4 regions of the Streptomyces sp. KM273126 genome follow, and region 1 is predicted to be linked to each of the others. Evidence: riboswitches for the same ligand, from Rfam matches in the RefSeq annotation. Region 1 holds a riboswitch; each other region holds the start of a gene.
What was found. A riboswitch is a leader RNA that binds a small molecule or an ion and turns the genes downstream of it on or off. The one in region 1 is predicted to bind cyclic di-AMP.
Positions count from the first base shown of each region.

Region 2: it holds a riboswitch for cyclic di-AMP, as region 1 does, so the genes downstream of both, E0500_RS07600 (M23 family metallopeptidase) here and E0500_RS12740 (LysM peptidoglycan-binding domain-containing protein) in region 1, are expected to answer to the same signal.
Region 3: it holds a riboswitch for cyclic di-AMP, as region 1 does, so the genes downstream of both, E0500_RS13770 (C40 family peptidase) here and E0500_RS12740 (LysM peptidoglycan-binding domain-containing protein) in region 1, are expected to answer to the same signal.
Region 4: it holds a riboswitch for cyclic di-AMP, as region 1 does, so the genes downstream of both, E0500_RS24405 (M23 family metallopeptidase) here and E0500_RS12740 (LysM peptidoglycan-binding domain-containing protein) in region 1, are expected to answer to the same signal.

Region 1 is NZ_SJXB02000001.1:2,959,452-2,963,656, reverse strand. Features, by position in the region: gene E0500_RS12745 (polyprenyl synthetase family protein) at 1-330, opposite strand, end outside; cyclic di-AMP (ydaO/yuaA leader) riboswitch at 1,262-1,458, shown strand; gene E0500_RS12740 (LysM peptidoglycan-binding domain-containing protein) at 1,464-2,321, shown strand; gene E0500_RS12735 (HAD family hydrolase) at 2,334-3,251, opposite strand; gene E0500_RS12730 (FAD-dependent oxidoreductase) at 3,569-4,205, opposite strand, start outside.
Region 2 is NZ_SJXB02000001.1:1,734,766-1,738,970, forward strand. Features, by position in the region: gene E0500_RS07590 (PrsW family intramembrane metalloprotease) at 1-359, shown strand, start outside; gene E0500_RS07595 (aldo/keto reductase) at 518-1,468, opposite strand; gene E0500_RS07600 (M23 family metallopeptidase) at 1,568-2,602, opposite strand; cyclic di-AMP (ydaO/yuaA leader) riboswitch at 2,614-2,772, opposite strand; gene ribA (GTP cyclohydrolase II) at 3,080-3,721, opposite strand; gene E0500_RS07610 (MarR family winged helix-turn-helix transcriptional regulator) at 3,885-4,205, opposite strand, start outside.
Region 3 is NZ_SJXB02000001.1:3,188,014-3,192,218, forward strand. Features, by position in the region: gene E0500_RS13760 (NlpC/P60 family protein) at 1-215, opposite strand, end outside; gene E0500_RS13765 (hypothetical protein) at 760-1,113, shown strand; gene E0500_RS13770 (C40 family peptidase) at 1,185-2,366, opposite strand; cyclic di-AMP (ydaO/yuaA leader) riboswitch at 2,374-2,543, opposite strand; gene pcrA (DNA helicase PcrA) at 3,019-4,205, shown strand, end outside.
Region 4 is NZ_SJXB02000001.1:5,721,183-5,725,387, forward strand. Features, by position in the region: gene E0500_RS24400 (alpha-galactosidase) at 97-2,169, shown strand; cyclic di-AMP (ydaO/yuaA leader) riboswitch at 2,437-2,629, shown strand; gene E0500_RS24405 (M23 family metallopeptidase) at 2,634-3,638, shown strand; gene E0500_RS24410 (DUF6250 domain-containing protein) at 3,945-4,205, shown strand, end outside.

The sequences.
Region 1 (4,205 bases):
GTTCGCGCTGGGCACGCTGCGGCGTACGTCGGCCTCGTCCATCACGTCGTCGTGGTACAGCGTGGCCAGGTGCGTCAGCTCGACCACCACGGCCGACGGGACGACCCCCGGGGCGTACGGGTCCCCGAACTGCGCGGCGAGCATCACGAGCAATGGCCGGAAACGCTTGCCACCCGCCCGCAGCAGATGCTGCGCGGCCTCCTGGATGAAGGGGACCTCGCTCTTGGTGGCTTCGAGCAACCCTTCCTCGACAGCCGCCAATCCCGCCTGGACATCGGCTTCCAGAGCCTGGTCCCGCACGCTCACCCCGAACGGCCCGACGACGGTCACGAGGGGTCTCCTGTCTGCTGATGTCTACTGACAGTCACACGGTCGGTCTCATGGTCGATGAACAGTTTGTCGATCTGTCGCTGCCATCACTCGTGTCAGCGTATCCGGTCACCATTCGATCACCACGGGCACCCACCGGCCCCCTGGCGGGACTTCGCTCGACCGAGAGGCGCCCCCGTCATCCGAGTCACTCCGGATTACATCCGGTATGCCCGCGATCAAGGGATGCATACCGATTCGACCCGAATCCCGAGTCGACGCCGCCACCCGAGGCCACCGAAAGCACCGGGACCGGCGAGACCTCCGAGATCACTCCGATGGGCCCGTCGGACTCGATCACCCGCACCCCCACACCGTCACCTCGACACGCGCGCCGACAGCCGGCACCGCTCTCACGCCGGAGCCACTCGAGGGCGGTCGACACGGCCCGCCCGCCGGGCGACCGCTACGGCAACGAGGCCCACCGCACGCAAGGTTCCGGCCACAGGCCCGAGGCCGGCCCCCACCTCCGCGCGACCTCCCCACTCTCCGCGCACTCCACGCCCGAAACACGGAGTTGACCCGCGGGTTCCCGAACACCGGGCGCACGGCTCGTACTTCACGCCCGCTACGGAACGGCAGGCCTCGAACAAGGGGCTGAAGCAGCACCCCGAACGACGAGCCAACCAACAGCCAACTTGTCCGAATTACCGCATTATCGGCGCTTCACCCGGTCCGTTCCGTGAATTGAGTCACGTGGACCCAGAATGCCCCCTCACCCCCACTCGCTCGACTCCTCCTTTGCAGAAAGCAAGTTGAGCGTTATCTTCCGGAAATTTCGAAGGCATCTCCCCCACAAATAGCTGATCAAGGGCGCTTTCAACACGCTTCCGGCCTTGTTCTCGACATGTGCTCTCGCATACGTTCACGGTCAATCCGGACGGAACGCCGAATCCTGCCACCGCCCGGATCCCCACTGACCAACCACTCACGAAGGCAGGAGCGGGGGACCCACGAAGATCGCCGGTCCTCACGAGAGACCGGCTCGGGGTGAAGCCGCGCACGGCACGCACGACGCGTCGCCATGCCTGGCCGGGCACCTTTCCGCCCGAACCCGACAGCTCACCTCGCAGGCGCCGGAGAGGAACAGCGTCATGGCCTCACGAGGCAAGCACCGTCGCCGCCGAACCAACAAGCTCACCCGAGGAGCCGTCATCGCCGGAACCGGCACCGCGGCCCTCGCCCTTCCCTTCCTGAGCGCGACCACCGCGAGCGCCGCGCAGCCGGCCAAGGCTCCCGCCGCCGCCCAGGCCGCCCCGCAGGCCGCGCCCCGGTCCGCGCAGTCCGCAGCCCAGGCCACGTCCCTCACGTATACCGTGACCAAGGGCGACACGCTCTTCCGCATCGCGGACAAGCACGAGGCCCAGGGCGGCTGGCGGAAGATCTACAAGGACAACCGCAAGGCCATCGGCGACAACCCGGACCTGATCCACCCGGGCCTCGGCCTGAAGCTCAAGACGACCAAGGCGAGCGCGGACAGCACGGTCAGCGCGGACAGCACGCAGAGCTCGCAGAGCACGGAGAGCAAGCCCAGCGAGCCGAGCACGACGGCCGACAACACGTCCACGACCGCCGCCGAGCAGTCCTCCGGGTCCGCCAACGACCCCACCCCGGCCTCCGACACGACGTACACGAACGACCTCGACGGGTGGATCCGCCAGGCGCTGGACGTCATGGCCAAGAACGGGATACCCGGGTCGTACGACGGCATCCACCGCAACATCATGCGCGAGTCGTCCGGCAACCCCCAGGCCATCAACAACTGGGACTCCAACGCCGCGAAGGGCACCCCCTCCAAGGGTCTCCTCCAGGTCATCGACCCGACCTTCGCCGCGTACCACGTGGCCGGCACGTCGGACGACCCGTACGACCCGGTCGCGAACATCGTGGCGGCCTGCAACTACGCCGCCGACCGCTACGGCTCGATCGACAACGTCAACGGACCGTACTGATCCGCCAGGCACCTACCGGCCGGGCCGAGCGGGCGATGAGCTCCGCCGGCCCGGCCCGCCCGGCGCCGGTACGGACACGGTTCCGGGCGTGGTTCCGGGCGCCGGATGCGCCGCGGCCCCGCCGCGCGGAAACAGCCGCTCCAGCACCACCGCGATGCCGTCCTCCTCGTTGGACAACGTCACCTCGTCGGCGACGGCCTTGAGTTCGGGGTGGGCGTTGGCCATGGCGACCCCGTGCGCGGCCCAGTCGAACATGGGGATGTCGTTCGGCATGTCCCCGAAAGCGATGGTGTCGGCCGGTCCCAGCCCGAGGTGCCGGGCGGCCAGGGCGAGGCCGGTCGCCTTGGTGATCCCGCATGGCTGGAGTTCGACGGTGCCGGGCCCCGACATGGTGACCGTCGCGAGGGAACCGACCGCTCCGCGGGCCACCGCCGCCAACTCGTCGTCGGACAGGGACGAATGACGCAGCAGCACCTTGCTGATGGGCTCGCACCACAGGTCGTCGCGCCGCTGGACCCGTACGGCGGGAAGAGTCGGATGCGGCATCAGATAGCCCGGCTCGATGAGGGTGAGCCCGTCCACACCGTCCTGGTCGACGGCCGCGTACACCTGCCCGACCTCGGCCTCGATCTTGCCGAGCGCGGTCGCGGCCAGCTCCCGGTCCAGGGTCACCGACCACAGCAGCCGGTCCGCGCCGGCGTCGTACAACTGCGCGCCCTGCCCGCACACCGCGAGCCCCTCGCTCCCGAGGTCCTCCAGCAGGGGGCGCACGCGGGGCGCGGGGCGTCCCGTCACCACCAGGTGCCGCGCGCCCCCGGCCACGGCTCGGGCCAGCGCCGCGCGCGACCTGTCGGAGAGCGTGTCGTCGCCGCGGAGCAGCGTTCCGTCCAGGTCGGTGGCGATCAGAGCGTATGCGGTGCGCGGGTTCATGATCAGAGAATACGGACCGCCGAGGCCCCCCTGTCCGGCGTGAACCGGACGACGTACGTTGACCGTTCGGACATCAGGGGGTCCCGCTCCGCCCGCACGGCGTCGCATGGCACGGGCCCGGGCCCGACGCCCCACCGATCGACGCGCCTCCCGCCGACGGCGTCACCCGAAAGTGACGAACGGGACGCCAGATCCGTGCCGCTCCGTCTCTCTCCCCTCAACAGACTCGCCGCTCCGTCTCTCTCCCCTCGGCAGGCCCGCCGCTCCGCCCGTCTCTCTCCCTCCGGCAGGTCCGCGCCCCACGGCGATCCGTCCCCTCACCCGTGGGCGGCCGCCAGATGCCTGGCCAGCCGGGGCGACGCGAACTCCGTCCCGCACACGAACCGCATCACCGGCCCGTACGACGCCGCCGACGGCAGCCCCGTGAAGTACAGCCCCGGCACGGACGCCCGGTATCCGGCGCCCAGCTTCGGCGTCCCCTGGCTCACCACCAGCTCCGTACGCAGCTCGTGCGCGAGGAAGTCCATCGCGGCGATGTCCACGCGATAGCCGGTCGCCGCGATCACATGGTCGGCCGACAGCTCCTCCGTACGGCCCCCGTGCGTGCGGACCGCCAGCAGCGGGCGCCCGCCGATGACACCGGCACGGACGACCCCCGAGATCTCGCGCACGCCCACCGTGCCCTCGAAGCGCTCGCGCAGCCACCACGCGCCCAGCGGTCCGAGGACGCGGCGGACCAGGTAGTGGCGGGCCTCGGCGGGGAGGTAACGGTAGGGGTGCGGGTAGTAGCTGAGGGCCCACAGCGACCAGGCACGCCCGAAGGGCGACTCCGGGCGGAGCCTGGGCTGGTCCCAGGGCGGTGCCCCGAACGCCACCTTGCCGTGTCCGCGTGAGACCACCCGTACGCGCGCCCCGGCCTCCGCGGCCAGCGCCGCCGTCTCCAGGGCGGACTGT
Region 2 (4,205 bases), 1.2 Mb from region 1:
CGACCTCGCTCGCCTTTCTGCGGCACCGGGGGCGGCGGGGCCGGGCGAACGCCGATTTCGTCGTACGGGAGCGGGAGTTGCTCTTCGAGCTGTGGCGCCGACGGGAGATCGCCCGTCCCTCCCTGGCGTACGCGGCACAGACCACGGCACCGATGCCCGTGCACGGGAGCGCGTACGGCTACGGGTACGGGTACGGCTACGGATACGGGAGCGCGTACGAGTTCGGGCACGGATACGGGCATGGGTACGGGCATGGACACGAGTACGAGCACGAGCACGGGCCCGCGTTCGAGTACGCGTCGGCGTACGGGCACGGCCCGGCGGCGCCGTATCCCTCCTGCAACCCCTATCAGACGTAGTTCGGGGTAGTCCGGGGTAGTTCGGCGTAGTCAGGAGGCTTCGGACGGTACGGCACCGGCGGTCGGGGTGAGCGCCGGTGCCGAGAGCGGACCGCGGGAAGCGGAACGCAGGAAGCGGAACGCGGGGAACGGACCGACGGAAGCGGACCGCGTCCGCGTCAGCTCCCCTGCGACGCCTCCGTCAGCTTGGCCAGCTCCTCGTCCGTGAGGGTCAGCTCCGCCACCGCCACCAGGGCCGGCAGCTGCTCCACCGTCCGCGCCGAGGCGATCGGTGCGACGACCGTCGGCTGGGCCGCGAGCCAGGCGAGGGCCACTGTGGCGATCTCCGCCCCGCGCGCCCCGGAGATCTCGTCCAGGGCCGCGAGGACCCGTACGCCCTGCTCCTTCTCCAGGTAGGCGCCGGCGCCCTGGGCGCGAGCGCTGTCCACGCTCGTGCCGGGGCGGTACTTGCCGGTGAGGAAGCCCATGGCGAGGGAGAAGTACGGGACGGCGGCGAGCCCGGCGCGGGCGGCGACGTCCTGCAGGGGGCCCTCGTACGTGGAGCGGGAGACCAGGTTGTAGTGCGGCTGGAGCGCCACGTACCGGGCGAGGCCCTCGCGGTCGGAGAAGTCGAGGGAGGCCTGGAGGCGCTCGGGCGAGATGTTGGAGGCCGCGATGGCCCGGACCTTGCCCGCCTTCACCAGGTCGTCGAGCGCCCCGACGATCTCCTCCACCGGGACTTCCGGCTTGTCGAAGTGGGTGTAGTAGAGATCGATGTAGTCGGTGTCCAGACGGCGCAGGGAGGCGTCCGCGGCGGCCTTGATGTTGGCGGCCGTGAGGCCCTGGTAGTCGGGGTGCTGGCTGACCTTCGTGGCGATCACGACGTCGGACCGGTTGCCGCGCGCCTTGACCCACTTGCCGATGACGGTCTCGGACTCGCCGCCCTGGTTGCCCTCGATCCAGGCCGAGTAGGAATCGGCGGTGTCGATGAAGTTGCCGCCCGCGGCCGTGTACGCGTCGAGTACGGCGAAGGACTGTGCCTCGTCGGCGGTCCAGCCGAAGACGTTGCCGCCGAGGGAGAGCGGGAAGACCTCGATGTCGGATGAACCAAGCTTGCGAAGAGAAGTCATGCTTTACAACAACGCCCTCGCCGGACGCACGCATTCCGCGCGTCCGGACGAGGGTTTGTGAATCCGGGAGGAGATCACCTCACCTGCTCCCGGAGGACCTCAGGGGGTGAGCCCCTTGCCCTGCAGCCACGCCATCGGGTCGATGCCCGAGCTGCTGCCGCCCGGGTGGACCTCCATGTGGAGGTGGGCGCCGGTGACGTTGCCGGTGGCGCCGACGCGGCCGATGACGTCGCCGGTCGCGACCTTCTGGCCGACGCTGACGCCGATGGAGGACTGGTGGGCGTACCAGATCTCCGTGCCGTCGTTGAGGGTGAGCACGGTCTTGTAGCCGTACGAACCGTCCCAGCCGGCCTGGGTGATCGTGCCGGTGCCCACGGCCTTGAGCAGGGTGCCCGTGGGGGCGGCGAAGTCGAGGCCGGTGTGCTGGCCGGAGGACCAGTAGGCGCCGGACTGACCGAAGCTGGAGCTGATGGTGTACGAGGACGTCGGCAGCGTGAACTGCTTGGCGAGCTGGGCGAGGCGCTCGGCCTCGGCCTTCTTCCTGGCCTCCTCCTCCGCCTTCGCCTTCTCGGCGGCGGCCTTGGCCTCGGCCTGCTCCCGCTCCTTGGCGGCGGCCTCGGCGGCCTTCTTCGCGGCGGCGGACTCGGCGGCGGCAGCGGCGGCGCGGTCGACCGCTTCCTGCTGCGACTCGGCCTGCTGCATGATGCGGGCGCGCAGCGCCTCACCGGCGTCGTCGGCGCCCTGCTCGGCGTCGGTGAGGCTCAGGCCCGCGCTGCTCAGCGGGGTGGGGGAGCTCTCGGGCTCGTCCTCGGAGTCGAAGACCGAGCCGACGTTCGGCATGTCGGGCATCGAGATGGAGACCGGCGGCTTGCCGGTCTGCGCGGAGGCCATGCCGCCCGCGCCGACGGCGGCTATGACACCGACGCCCAGAACGGTGGAGCTGCGGGCGAGTCCGCCACGCTGCTTGGCGACGCGGTGCCGGCCGCGAAGGGGACGAATGGACTCCGCGGTGGGGTTCCACTCCTGCCAGGGGCCCTCGTCCTGGCTGTTGTAGCCGCCATACCCGAAGGTGTCGCTGTCGCCGTGTCGGTTCGGCACGGACGGAGCTTCGGTCGCAGACCGGTTCGACGCCACGTGGGCGTACTCCTTTCCTTCCTTCTCGCCTACCGGGTTAGCTGACGGGTTCGGAGCAGGAAGGTCTCCTACGCGCGTAAACCAGCCGTGCTTCCACGGTGGTTTCCGCGCGATTCACCCCAGGGTTGGTGGTTCCCCGGTTCCCTTGCGGGATTCGGCGCGTGCGCACGGAGCCGCCTCTTGTGACGGCTGGGACGACCGCGCTGCGTTATCGAACGTTAATAGACGTGCGGGCCGTATTCCAAGCGGTTCCGGATGATCGTTCACGCCCGTGCGCGGGATTTAGGGGGCATGGGGGGCCGAATAAGGGCGAGCTACCCCTGTATCAGGTGTCACAAGAGTTCTGATGGTATGTCAGATGTTATGCGGAGTGAGGCTGTTCGGACACGCTCGGTGATCGTGAATATGGGGAAGTCGTGAACGGTCATCGCCGGGGCTTCCTCGTGGACACCCTGGCGAATGCCGGGAGTTGGGCCGTCAGCCCGCGGAGAGCTCCGCCAGGTCCGCCAAGGGCAGCGTGTGCTGGGTCTGGAGGACCTTCGCCCGCAGATAGCGGACATTGTGGGCGGTGGTGAAGACGCCGGTGGGGACGCGAGTACGGACCTTGACCCCGAGGTCACGGAGCTGCTGCGCCTTGTCGGGATTGTTGGACAGCAGGTCCAGGGTGTCGATACCGAGGGCCTGGAGCATCTGCGCGGCGGCCGTGTAGTCGCGGGCGTCCTCAGGGAGGCCGAGGGCGGTGTTGGCGGCGTACGTGTCGAGACCCTCGTCCTGGAGGGCGTACGCGTCGAGCTTGTTGTAGAGGCCGATGCCCCGGCCCTCCTGGCGGAGGTAGAGGAGGACCCCACCGCGGTCTGCGATCTGCTCCACCGCCTCGCGCAGCTGCGGGCCGCAGTCGCAGCGGGCCGAGCCGAAGACGTCGCCGGTCAGGCACTCCGAGTGCAGGCGGACCAGCGGGGTGGCGCCGGGCGCGGGCTCGCCGAGGACGACGGCCACGTGCTCCCGCCCGTCGGCCAGACCGTGGAAGGTGACCAGCTCGGCGTCGACGCCGTATCCGTCGTGGAAGCGCAGCGGGACCCGGACGCGGGAGCGGGGGGTGGCGGTGGGCTGGTCGGACATGCGGGCCTCCGGGCCAGGTGCGGGTGCAAGGTCGGGGATCTGATTCAGTTTTGAAGCAAATCGCCTCACGAGGACGACCATAACCCTGCTTCAAACTTCAAGCAACCCTGATGGGGGCGACGCATTCCCCGGTCGGGCGAGATCGCGGAGCCGGCCCCATGGACTAACTCGAAGGACAGGAGCGGCGGCGCCACGGGAGGTCGTCAGGGGTGACCGCCTCAGTGCCGTCGCCCTGGAGCGCCTTCGTGATGCCCGTACAGATCCGCTCCAACTGCTCCACCTGCCCCGGGTCGAGGTGGTCGAACACCGCCCTGCGAACCGTCTCGACGTGCCCCGGTGCCGTACGCTCCAGGAGGGCCATGCCCTCGTCCGTCAGCACCGCGACGCTCCCCCGCTTGTCCCACTCGCAGTCCTCGCGCCGCACCGCACCGTCCTTCTCCAGGCGGGCCACGGCGTACGTCAGCCGACTGCGCGTGATCTTCAG
Region 3 (4,205 bases), 230 kb from region 1:
TCCTTCGCGCCGTTGTACTGCTCGGTGGCGACCTCCGCCTGCTCGTACAGCTTGTTCACCTTCGCCCTGGCCTGCGCCGCTGTGGGCTGCGGTTCGGCGTGCCCGGTGCCGTCGAAGCCGGTCGCGCTCGCCGCGCCCGCCAGGGCGATCGTGACGGCGGTACGGGCCGTGGTGCCGCTGAGGGGGCGCTGTCTGGGCCTGCGGTGCACTGGCAAGTGGACGTCACGTCCTTTCGTACGACGCGTTACGACCGAGACGGCCTCTTCGGCCGCGGCCGCCGTGGGGGGTCGGCGGTCGCGCGTCCGGCGGCGGCCCGCACAGGGGCAGCGGGCCGCCGCCGGACCTCTCGGCGGAGGTGCCCGACTGCCGCCCCTGGCCCGGGCGGCGGTGGGGAGCGGGCACCTGCTGGAGGACGCTAAATGTGGCTGTGTCCGCTCGGTGACGCCATGTACGGAACTGGCCCCAGTGGACCAATGGTGACCATATGTGACCGTGATCCCTGCCTGGCGGCACCGCCTTCACGCAGAGCGATGATCAATGCGGTGGTTTGGGGGCAACCGGCGGCGAGGCGGTGCTATGGGGCGCATATATGCGGCGGGTTGTCTGGTGTGTGGCAGGGCCTGCTATGCGGTGAAGGTCCGGGTTTTCAGGGGTGGCGGCGCGGCGTACCAAGTACCGGAGACTTTCCGCAGCCAGTACCGGCGGCTTTCCGGGGCCGGTGCCAAGCCGCGAAAGAGGCCCTGGCTAGGCTCCGGCTCCATGGACATACTCATCCATCTCTTCGTCGCCCTGCACATCATCGGTATCGCCTCCCTTCTGGGCGGCTTTCTCACCCAGATGAAGGCGATGGGGCAGGGGACGGCCCGTTTCGTGCCCGCCATGCTGCACGGTGCGCTGACGATGCTCATCACCGGTGCCGTTCTGGTCGGCCTCAACCAGGCCGACGACCAGACGGTCAACAACGTCAAGATCGGCGTGAAGCTGGCCCTGCTGGTCGTGATCCTCGGGCTCGTCTACGTGAAGCGCGACGAGGAACAGGTGGAGAAGGGGCTGTTCGGCCTGGTGGGCGCCCTGACCACGGCGAACATCTTCATCGCGGTGCTCTGGACCTGACCGGGAACCGCGCCGGCCCCGACCGGCGACCGAGGAGTCGGGCGCCGGCCAGGGCCGGGAGGGTGCGACCGTTACGCCGGCCGCACCACGCTGTGGATCGACGACTCGCCGTCGTAGAAGATCGACTCCTCGCGGACGTACGTCCCCGGCTTGGGCGCGTGGATCATCATGCCGTTGCCGATGTAGATCCCGACGTGGGTGATGTCGTCGTAGAAGAAGACGAGGTCGCCGGGCCTGGCGTCGGCGACTGAGACGGTCTTGCCTGCGTTGACCTGGTCGTACGTGGTGCGCGGCAGGTCGACGCCGGCGGCCTTCCAGGCGTCCTGGGTGAGCCCGGAGCAGTCGTACGAGTCGGGGCCGGTCGCGCCCCAGACGTACGGTTTGCCGATCTGCGCGCGGGCGAACGCGATGACCTTGGCGGCCTTCGTGGCGTAGGTGGAGTCCTCTGCCGGGGCCTCGACGGTGGAGCTGCTGCCGGCGCTCTGCTCCTGGGCCGCCTCCTGCTTCCGTTTCTCCGCCTCGGCCGCCAGCCGCTTCTTCTCCGCCTCGGCCGCCTGCTGCCGCGCCAGCTCCTCAGCCCGGCGCTCGGCCTCCTCCTGCTTCTTCTTCTCGATCGCCGCGAGGCGGGCCTTCTCCTCGGCGGTCAGCTTGTCCAGCAGTTGACGGGCCTCGGTGAGCTTCGCCTGGACCTGCGCCTTGCTCGCCTTCAGCGTGGACTGCGACTGGGTGAGCGACTCCAGGCCCTCGGTGGCCTCCTGGCGCTTCTGAGCCGTCTCGGTCCGCTGGGTGACGTAGTCGTCGACCACTTCCTTCTGACGTTCCGTCAAGCGGTCCATCAGCTGGGTCTGGTCGAAGTAGTCCTGCGGGTTGTCCGCCAGCAGCATCGTTGCTGTGCCCGGGGCCGCGGCGCCTGTCCTGTACTGGGCGGCGGCGAACGAGCCCAGCTGCTGCCGGGCCTCGTTGAGCTTCTCCGTGCGCTTGGCGACATCGTCGAGGAGCGTGGCGACGCGCTTCTTCTGCTTGGCCGTCTTCTCCTCGGCCGCGTTGTACTTGTCGGTCGCCGACTCGGCCTGGCGGTAGAGGTCGCCGACCTTCTTCTCGACTTCTTCGAGGCTCGGCTTGTCGTCGGTCGAGGGTGCGGCGGTCGCTGTCTGGGAGAACAGGGCCATCGAGGTCAGCGCCGCCGTCGCGAGGGCGGGTGTCCGTATGCCTGTGCGCGTCCGGGCGGGACGCGACTTTCGGTGCGGCGCCATGAAAGGCGGCTCCTTCCGTTGTCCGCCTACCGAGTTAGCTGTCGGGTTCGGGCGCGTGCATTGGAAGGTGTGCCCTACGGCCCTTGCCGTGTGCGGCAGGTGGGCCGATTCACCCCAAGGTCGGTGGGTCCCCGGCTCCGGCTCCGCGAGGGGCGCCGGACTCGGCGGAGGCCGCCCGGCCCGGCGAGGTTCGCCGGTTGGGTCGAGCGGCCTACCAAGAACGCTAGCCAATTCGTGTGGCGCCTGTGAAGGTTGATGCGCGATATGCCCGATACGTTTTCGTGACCTTAGTCAACATGGCTGCCGCGTGTGACGAATTCGGAGTGATCTGTGGATGCATGATCTCTCATATGCGATACGCCTGTTATGGGGTTTAAGGTGCGGTCGGTCGTGATTCCGTGCTGCCGGTTCCGGGGTGGGGCCGCGGTGATCCGTTGCGGTGGAGGGGTCGGGTCTTCACCTGGCGACCGCGGACGGTGGCAGCGTGAACCCGGATGGTGACAGCGTGGACCCGGACGGTCATACGGCGTGAACCCGGACGGTCATAATTCCGGGAGAGGCCAGCCCTTGAAGATCGTCGGCAGCGCGCGCTCGGACCGAGTTTGCGGGGTGGCCCCTCGGTGTCGGTGGGGCGGCCTAGACTCGGAGAGCGATGAGCAGCCTTTTCGATGACAGCTTCCTGGCGGACCTCAAGGCCCCGCGGGCCCATGAGGAAGAGCCTCCGCCGCCGCCCGAGGACGAGCACGTACCGGAGCCGATTCCGGACGATCTGTTCGGCGGCAGGTTCGACGCGCCGCCGGACCGGGACGCCTACTACCGCGACGGCGAGCCACGCCCCGCGGTGGACCCGGCCGCGCTCCTGGAGGGGCTGAACGAGAACCAGCGCGCGGCGGTCGTCCACTCCGGCTCCCCCCTGCTCATCGTGGCCGGCGCCGGCTCCGGCAAGACCCGCGTGCTCACCCACCGCATCGCGCACCTGCTCGGCGAGCGGAACGTCCACCCCGGCCAGATCCTCGCGATCACCTTCACCAACAAGGCCGCGGGCGAGATGAAGGAGCGCGTCGAGCAGCTCGTCGGCCCGCGCGCGAACGCGATGTGGGTGATGACCTTCCACAGCGCGTGCGTACGGATTCTGCGGCGGGAGAGCAAGAAGCTCGGCTTCACGTCGTCCTTCTCGATCTACGACGCTGCCGACAGCAAGCGGCTGATGGCGCTCGTCTGCCGTGACCTGGACCTCGACCCGAAGCGTTTCCCGCCCAAGTCGTTCAGCGCCAAGATCTCGAACCTGAAGAACGAGCTGATCGACGAGGAGGACTTCGCCGCCCAGGCCGCCGACGGCTTCGAGAAGACCCTCGCCCAGGCGTACGCGCTGTACCAGTCGCGGCTGCGCGAGGCCAACGCACTCGACTTCGACGACCTGATCATGACGACGGTCAATCTGCTCCGCGCCTTCCCGGACGTCGCCGAGCACTACCGCCGCCGCTTCCGGCACGTCCTCGTCGACGAGTACCAGGACACCAACCACGCCCAGTACGCACTCGTACGGGAACTCGTCGGGACCTCCGAGCACCCCGTCGACGTACCGCCCGGTGAGTACGACGTCCCGCCCGCCGAGCTGTGCGTCGTGGGTGACGCCGACCAGTCCATCTACGCCTTCCGCGGCGCGACCATCCGCAACATCCTCCAGTTCGAGGAGGACTACCCGGACGCGACGACGATCCTGCTGGAGCAGAACTACCGCTCCACGCAGACGATCCTCTCCGCCGCCAACGCGGTCATCGAGCGCAACGAGTCCCGCCGCCCCAAGAACCTGTGGACGCATGCCGGAGCCGGTGCCCA
Region 4 (4,205 bases), 2.8 Mb from region 1:
GTTGTCCACAGGTGTCCACGGGCGTTTGCCATGAGCCCCGGCGGACTTGATGATGTCGGGGCCTGATCGCACCTGTTCGAATATGTTGGAGGCTTGATGCTGGAGATCGGCGGAGACGGTCGTACGTGGCTGCTCTCAGGACCCACGAGCAGCTACGCGCTGTCGCTCACCGAGGACGACACCCTCCTGCACCTCCACTGGGGTCCGAGGATCGGGCTCGCCGACGCCGAGGACCTCGCGGCCCGGCCGCTGCCCCCGTACCGGGGCTTCGAGTCCCAGCTCGACGGACTTGAGGAGTATCCGGTCGAGGGCGGGCCCCGCTTCGTACGGCCCGCCCTGTCCGTCCGCACCGACGAGGTCCGCGGCACCGAGTGGACCTTCCACGTGTACGAGATCGAGGACGACGAGCTGCGGCTGCGCTTCACCGACAACGGGCTCGGCATCACGCTGCACTACCGGATGCGCCACGATGTCGTCGAGCGCTGGGTGACCCTCACCAACGAAGGCCCCGCCCTGGAGGTGCTGCGCGCCGACTCAGCGACCTGGACGCTGCCGTTGCGCGAGGGGTGGCGGCTGTCCCAGGTGCACGGACGGTGGGCCGCCGAGTCCCGGCTCGTCAGCACGGACCTCACCTACGGTGAGCACGTCATCGGCAGCCGGCGCGGCCACACCGGGCACCAGCACCTGCCGTGGGTCGCGCTCGACGCCGAGGGGACGACCGAGGAGCGCGGCGAGGTCTACGGATGCGCGCTCGCCTGGTCGGGCACCTGGCGCATCTGCGTGGCCCAACTCCCCGACGCGCGCGTGCAGATCACCGGCGGCATCGGCTACGACGACTCGGGCCTGATGCGCCTGGAGGCGGGCGAGTCGTACACGACCCCCGTCTTCGCGGGGCTGTGGAGCGACGGCGGCTTCGGTGGGGCGAGCCGGGCCTGGCACGCTTACCAGCGCGCGTACGTCATCCCGGGTGCGGAGCAGGACCGGCCGGTGCTCTACAACTCCTGGGAGGCGACGGAGTTCGACATCACCGAGGACCAGCAGCGCGAGCTGGCGCGGCGGGCTGCGGGCATGGGGGTCGAGCTGTTCGTGGTCGACGACGGCTGGTTCGGGAAGCGGACCAGCGACCGGGCGGGGCTCGGCGACTGGACGCCCAACCCAGACCGCTTCCCGGCCGGGCTGAAGCCGCTCGCCGAGGACGTGCGCGCGCTCGGCATGCAGTTCGGCATCTGGGTCGAGCCCGAGATGGTCAACGCGGACAGTGATCTGTACCGGGCACACCCGGAATGGGTGCAGTTCCAGCCGGGCCGAAAGCGGACGGAGTTCCGCAATCAGCTCGTACTGAACCTCGCTCGCGAGGATGTCCAGGAGTACCTCTGGGAGAAACTGGACGACCTGCTCTCCAGCGCGCCCATCGACTATGTGAAGTGGGACTTCAACCGCTGCTTCACCGACGCCGGCTGGCCCGGTGAGCCCTACCCGCAGAAGCTGTGGGTCGAGCACGTGCACGCCTTCTACAACCTGCTCGACCGGCTGCGGGCCGCGCACCCGGGCGTCGCCTTCGAGTCCTGCTCGGGCGGTGGCGGACGGATCGACCTCGGAGTCATGGCGCGGACGGACCAGGTGTGGACCTCCGACAACACCGACCCGCTGGACCGGCTCGCCATCCAGCACGGCTTCAGCCAGATCCACCCGGCGCGGGTGATGGCCGCCTGGGTCACGGACAGCCCGAACACCCAGCTCAATGGGCGGGTCAGCTCCATGGGCTTCCGGTTCGTGAGCGCCATGGCGGGTGTGCTCGGCGTCGGCGGCGACCTTACGAAGTGGAGCGAAGGGGAGCTCGTCGAGGCGCGCGAGTGGGTCGAGCTCTACAAGGAGATCCGTCCCGTCGTGCAGCGCGGCGACCTCTACCGGCTGCGGCCGCCGGTCGGCGGGCTGAGCGCGGTGCAGTACGCCCTCGGTGACGAGGTGGTCGTCCTCGCCTGGCTTCAGGCTCAGCATCACGGTGAGCCCCCGGTCCCGCTCCGGCTGCGGGGCCTCGACCCGACACAAGCGTATGAATGCCGCGAATCGGGCGAAGTTCACCGAGGTGCGGTGCTGCTGCATCACGGGCTGTCCACGGGGCTGCGCGGTGACTTCGATGCGAAGGTTATCCGGCTGCGCCGCATCTGAGAGCTATGTCCGAAATGCAGCGTTGAGTCCAAGTGGCCCTGGAATAAAGCGCGGTGAGTCGAAGATGCGTGACCAGCGTCATATGTGTGACGCTGCGTCGCCGTCATGCTCATGTAATGCTGGTGCGTTTTCAGGGCCGTTAGGGAAGGTTGGAGATCGCTAATTGACGGAGCGTGACGGCGAATTCTTGAAAGGGATCATTAGGGAGACGCACGGAAACTCCCGATGGTTGTCCAGATGCCTGTAAGTCGCTTACGTTCCCCTCAATCCGGACGGACGCCGAATCCTGCCGCCGCCCGGAACCGCGAACTCACCCGTGCATGGCAGGAGCGGGGGACCCACAGGCAGTACCGCCTGTTCCGGTCTCCGGAACAGGCTTGGGGTCAAGCCGTGCACGAGTACGGCCGGGCATCTCCAGCCCGCACCCGACAGCTCACCTCGTAGGCGCCGGAGAGGAATTCGTCATGCCCGCGAGGGGTAAACACCGTCGCCCGAAGTCCCTGCGTTTCACCCGCTCGATAGCCGTCGCCGGAACCGGTGGCGCCGCACTCGCGCTTCCGCTGATCGGCGCCACTGGAGCCCATGCCGCGACCGCGGGCTCCGTTTCCCAGAAGGCGACGTCGGTTTCCCCGAAGGCCGTCACCGAGAAGAGCGAAAAGGCCGCCGCGGAGCAGGGCGAGAAGTCGGCCGCCACCAAGAAGACCGCGAAGCGGGTCTATTCGGTGCGGCCCGGAGACTACCTATCCAGGATCGCCGAGCAGCACCACGTCGCCGGTGGCTGGAAGAAGATCTACGCGGACAACCGCGAGGCCGTCGGCTCCGACCCGTCGCTCATCCATCCGGGCCTGAAGCTCACGCTCGGCGGAAAGGCCCCGTCGGGCGACAGCACGTCGGGCGGCGGCGGCAAGGCGACGGACGAGACAGCTTCCCCGGACAAGACCGCATCCTTGGAGCAGACCGGGCCGGAGAAAACTGAGCCGAAGGCCGAGTCGAAGCAGACCGAGACGCCTGGGAACGAGCCGACCTCCACGTCGGTCACGCCGAGCGCGGAGACCAGTGGCTCCGGCTTCATGCTCCCCGTCGAGGGCGCCTCCGTCGGCACCGCTTACAAGACCGCGGGCAGTATGTGGTCCAGCGGGTACCACACCGGCGTCGACTTCGTGGTCCCGACCGGCACCAGCCTCAAGGCCGTGGGTGCGGGCACGGTCGTCACCGCGGGCTGGGGCGGCGCGTACGGCAACCAGGTCGTCATCCAGCTCGACGACGGCCACTACGCGCAGTACGGCCACCTCTCCTCGCTCTCCGTCTCGGCGGGCCAGAGCGTGAGCGAGGGCCAGGAGATCGGCCTCTCCGGCGCGACCGGTAACGTCACCGGTCCGCACCTGCACTTCGAGATCCGCACGGGTCCGGACTACGGCTCGGACATCGACCCGGTCGCGTACCTGCGCTCGAAGGGCGTCAGTCTCTGACCCGTCCGCAGCTCCGCCGACCGCATCCGAAGGCCGGACCTCATGATCCCCGGGGTCCGGCCTTCGGCGTGTCCGGGCGGCTGTGAGTGGTGGGGTGCGAGCGAGTCGGCCGTGAGCGGTGGGGCGACGTCGTTCGGAAGTGCTTCGTGATCTTCGTGGTCAGCACAGTGCGGTCATGTGGCATGGCCGGTCGTCGTATCGACAGTGGGGCGGAAGTGACGACACAGTGGTCTTCAGCAAGCGCTTTCCACAGCTGTAGACCACACCACGCCACACTGCGCCCGTACACCGCCACGAAGGAGCGTCATGATCACTCGCAGAGCCTTCGGAGCCCTCGCCGCCGGTGCCGCTCTCGCGGCGCTGGCACCGGTGCCGACGGCGAGCGCCACGCCCCACGGCCGTCGCGGACGGCTGATCGCGGCGGACGACTTCCGGCACGGACTCCGCCAGTGGGCCACCGAGCTGCAGGACGGCGGCACCGTCACGGCCGCGGGCGGCGTCCTGGAGATCGACGTGTCGAGCGGTGCCACGGTCTGGTTCCGGAAGCGGTTCGAGGGCCCGTACGTC